2 regions of the Clostridium sp. DFI.1.208 genome follow, and region 2 is predicted to be linked to the other one. Evidence: riboswitches for the same ligand, from Rfam matches in the RefSeq annotation. Region 2 holds a riboswitch; the other holds the start of a gene.
What was found. A riboswitch is a leader RNA that binds a small molecule or an ion and turns the genes downstream of it on or off. The one in region 2 is predicted to bind thiamine pyrophosphate.
Positions count from the first base shown of each region.

Region 1: it holds a riboswitch for thiamine pyrophosphate, as region 2 does, so the genes downstream of both, NE665_RS18085 (ABC transporter permease) here and NE665_RS06790 (HAD family hydrolase) in region 2, are expected to answer to the same signal.

Region 1 is NZ_JANGCA010000044.1:7,218-9,419, forward strand. Features, by position in the region: gene tuf (elongation factor Tu) at 1-90, shown strand, start outside; gene NE665_RS18075 (hypothetical protein) at 191-409, shown strand; gene NE665_RS18080 (YbjQ family protein) at 390-701, shown strand; TPP riboswitch at 757-845, shown strand; gene NE665_RS18085 (ABC transporter permease) at 908-1,675, shown strand; gene NE665_RS18090 (ABC transporter substrate-binding protein) at 1,672-2,202, shown strand, end outside.
Region 2 is NZ_JANGCA010000009.1:89,897-92,098, reverse strand. Features, by position in the region: gene NE665_RS06795 (carboxypeptidase M32) at 1-448, opposite strand, end outside; TPP riboswitch at 760-863, shown strand; gene NE665_RS06790 (HAD family hydrolase) at 921-1,565, shown strand; gene thiD (bifunctional hydroxymethylpyrimidine kinase/phosphomethylpyrimidine kinase) at 1,562-2,202, shown strand, end outside.

The DNA of each region.
Region 1 (2,202 bases), on a different contig from region 2:
CCAATCGCTATCGAAAACAATACAAAGTTCTCTATCCGTGAGGGTGGACGTACTGTAGGTTCCGGTAACGTTACAGAAATCATCGAGTAATTTATAAAAAACACGGAAAAGAGCACGAATGTGCTCTTTTTTCTGTATGTTGTACTTTTTTGTAGTATAATACAGGTAATGACAGAAGGGAGTGGGCGGTATGAACAGAAAAATGCTGGCACCCATCGTAATTGGAGCCATCATCGCATGCTATATGATGATTTGGATCAGCTCTCTGTTTTTTCTGGATGCACCAAAGATTATCATAATCCTGTTTGGTGTTCCTATGCTGGCACTGCTTTTTCTGTGGATACATGTTGTCAAGGAACGACTTGACGAGATAAGGAGTGGAGAAGAAGATGATCTTAGTAAATACTGATTACATTACCGGAAAAACACTGAATATGCTGGGGCTTGTAAAGGGAAGTACAATTCAGACAAAGAATATCGGTAAGGATATTTCGCAGGGCTTTAAGACACTGGTTGGTGGTGAGCTGAAGGCATACAATGAAATGATGAATGAGGCACGTGCACTGGCAACGAAGCGTATGGTGGAGGAAGCAGAGGCCCTTGGTGCCGATGCTATTGTGAATATTCGCTATGCGTCCAGTGCAATCATGGGGGGAGCCGCAGAGGTCATTGCCTATGGTACAGCGGTAACCTTTCTGTAAAAGCAGCTTGTCTGCTTTTTTCTTTTCTTTTTTACACGATGCGTGTATAATGATACTGTCATGACAGGGGTGCCGTAAGGCTGAGACAGTCCCTTATGACCTGATCTAGTTAATGCTAGCGTAGGGAGTCATATCTATCTTGAGTATTAGATTGGTTCACTTACGCCTCACAGAGGTGTTTTTTTAATGGAAAGGAGAAACATAGGATGAAGCGTTTTAAAAGATTCGGCATGCCGCTTCTCACACTGCTTCTGGTGCTGGCGGTATGGGAAGGCTGTGTTCATGTATTTGATATCGATTTGTATATCCTGCCGGCGCCCTCAAAAATTATACAGGCGCTGTTTGTAAATCGTGATGTACTATGGATGCATTCGCTGGTTACGCTGCAGGAGGCTGTCATCGGCTTATTGATTGCCACACTGCTCGCGATCGTTATCGCTATCGGCATGGATCTTTCCCAGCTGTTTAAGCACAGCATATTTCCCCATCTGGTTGTCACACAGACCGTACCGGTCATGGTGCTGGGACCGCTGTTTTCCATATGGCTGGGCTTTGGTATGGCGCCGAAGATTCTAATGGTCATCTTCATGTGCTTTTTTCCGGTGGCAATCGCCTTCTGTGATGCGCTGGGGAAAGTAGATGAGCATCAGATCAGTTTGCTGAAAAGCTTCGGAGCGAAGAAATGGCAGATATATGCATATGTGAAAATACCGGCAGCCTCCACTGCATTGTTTTCCGGCTTGAAGGTAGCTGCGACCTACTGTATCGGCGGAGCTATCGTTGGAGAGTGGCTGAGCGCTTCCGCAGGCCTTGGGTATTACATGATTCGAGTGAAAAACGGCTATATGCTGGATAAGGTGTTTGCCTGTGTAGTCGTTGTGATTGTCCTGAGTCTTCTGCTGCACGGGGCGGTGGTGTTGCTGGAGGCGGTACTGTTTCCATATGCAAGAAAGAAAAGAGGGAAAACGACATGAAGAAATTAGGCTGTATGCTGATGGCCATGCTGATGGCTGTTGCGGTGAGCGGATGCTCTGATAATAAGGAAGCATCAAAAGATAAGGAAACGACTAAGAAGGTTACGCTGATTCTGGATTATCTTCCGAATACCAACCATACCGGCTTTTATGTGGCGAAGGATAAGGGGTATTTTAAGGAAGAAGGCTTGGATGTGGATATCATAGAGCCGGGAGATGATGCGACAAGCGCTACGCTGGTTGCGGCAAACAAGGGGGAATTTGGTGTCAGCTATCAGGAGGATGTCACCTATGCGCGAACAGCAGAGGTGCCGCTGCCCATTCGGGCGATTGCAGCCATCATCCAGCATAATACAAGCGGCTTTGTATCCCTGAAAAAGGAAAACATCAAGTCTCCCAAGGATTTTGAGGGTAAGGTCTATGCCGGATGGCAGGCACCGAGCGAGGAGGCAGTCATCAAAGCGGTGATGAAGGCCGCAAAGGCGGATTTCTCCAAGCTGACGATGGTTGGCGCTGATGGAAGCGGC
Region 2 (2,202 bases):
AATCGCTTTTCTTCGCTGTGACATAGGACAGAACCTCCTTCTGCTTTTCTATGACGTTGATCAGATGCGGCTTAAACAGCTGGTAATCGTCCTGTTCCTTTGCCTCATGCCATGCGGCCTCACTGTCCGCAATGGTTTTGCTGTACTCCACGTATACCTCTCTTGGAAGCACACGCAGATCGTTCAGCTCCCGCAACAGCAGCTGCAGCTCTTTCTTGCGTTCTGCACTTACATTCTCCTGTTTTGCCAGTTCTTCAATTTTCTCAATACTTTCCTTATTCGCCATTTGATCGAAGGCTTCTCCCGATAAAATTGCCGACATGCGGTTGCGGTAGGGAATGCCGTTTTTTGGTGCAATCGTGGCCTGATCATAATACATTGTGCTCAGTGCCATCTGATAGGCATTCTTTTTTTCTTTATACTCATGAAAAAAAGCTTCTAAATCCATGTTATCACCTCTGTTATGTATTGTATCACAGCTGGAGAAGAAACGTAACTGTTCCTAAGAAAAAGATGAAGCGTGATCGCGTGAAAGAAAGTAAGATTGTTATAGAAATAAACGCTTTCGTTAAAACTTTCATGTCCATGCGAAAAGTGTGGGGAAACATATGATAATGCAAGCCATTCACAAAAGTCCTGCTTCCGGATTTCATCATGCAGTCCGCTGCTTATATACTTCCAGCCAGCATGCATCCATAAAAAGCTTTGTCACAAGATACGAATGCTTGTTGACGAAGCTATGTGGAAATGATATGATGTGCATGGAAATAAGGGAGCTTGTAGACAGGCTGAGAGGAAGTTGTGAACTTCGACCGATTACCTGATTTGGATAATGCCAACGTAGGGACTGCACATAAAACGCGGGTTATGCATACATGGCATAGCCCTTTTTTCATTATTCATGGAAGGAGGTTCAGCATATGAAGGGTTACATATTTGATTTGGATGGCACGCTGATGGACTCCATGTGGGTATGGGAGGATCTGGCAGTGGTATATCTTCAGGCAAAGGGAATCAAAGCCGCTGATAATCTCAGTGAAGCATTGCAGCTGATGACGATGACAGAGGCTATCCGTTATCTGAAGGAGAGGTATGCAATACCGGATTCTCTGGCACAGATGCGTACAGAGGTTTATACAATCATACGGCGACGCTACAAGCAGGAGGTTGTTGCCAAGAAGGGCGCTAAGGCCTGTCTGGAAAGATTGCACGCAGCAGGTATGCGGATGGGTGTTCTGACGGCATGTGAGCGGATTTGCGCAGAAGAGGCCCTGAAGCGAAACGGTCTGCTGGAGTATCTGGATTTTGTCGCAAGCTGTGAGGAGCTGCCCTATGATAAGCAGGATGGACGTCTGTTTGCGCTCATGCCTGCCATGCTGCATACGGATAAGGCGGAAACGATGTTTGTAGAGGATGCCCTGCATGCCATTCGGACATTGAAAGCGCATGGCTTTCATGTTACCGCAGTGTATGATGCTGCCGGCAAGGAGCAATGGGATGAAATTTGTACACTGGCGGATGCCGCCTTATTGTCGCTGGACGATTTGAAAGGAGAATGCATATGAAAACGGTTCTAACGATTGCCGGAACTGATCCTACGGGAGGAGCCGGAGCACAGGCTGATTTAAAAACCTTTATGGCACATGAGGTATATGGAATGAGTATTCTCACAGCACTGGTGGCGCAGAATACAACCGGTGTAACTTCCATCATGAATGTAACACCGCAATTTTTAGAGGAACAGTTTGACTGCGTCTTCACGGATATCCGTCCGGATGCGGTAAAAATCGGCATGGTTTCCCGACCGGAGCTGATCACTGTCATTGTGGAAAAGCTGAAGCAGTATGCAATCGAGCGTATTGTCGTTGATCCGGTTATGGTCAGCACCAGCGGTTCCGCTCTGTTGGAGGAGCCTGCGCTGGAGCTGTTGAAAACAAAGCTGCTTCCTCTTGCCGATATCATCACCCCCAATATCCCGGAGGCAGAGGTTTTGAGTGGCATGCGGATACATGACCGCAGGGATATGCAAAGGGCCGCTGCTGTAATTGCACAGGACTATGACGGGTATATTCTGATGAAGGGCGGGCATTCCATGAATCGTGCCGATGATTTGTTGGTATATAAGGAAGATGTTCACTGGCTTTGCTGTGAAAAAATCGATAACCCAAATACTCATGGAACCGGTTGTACATTATCCAGTGC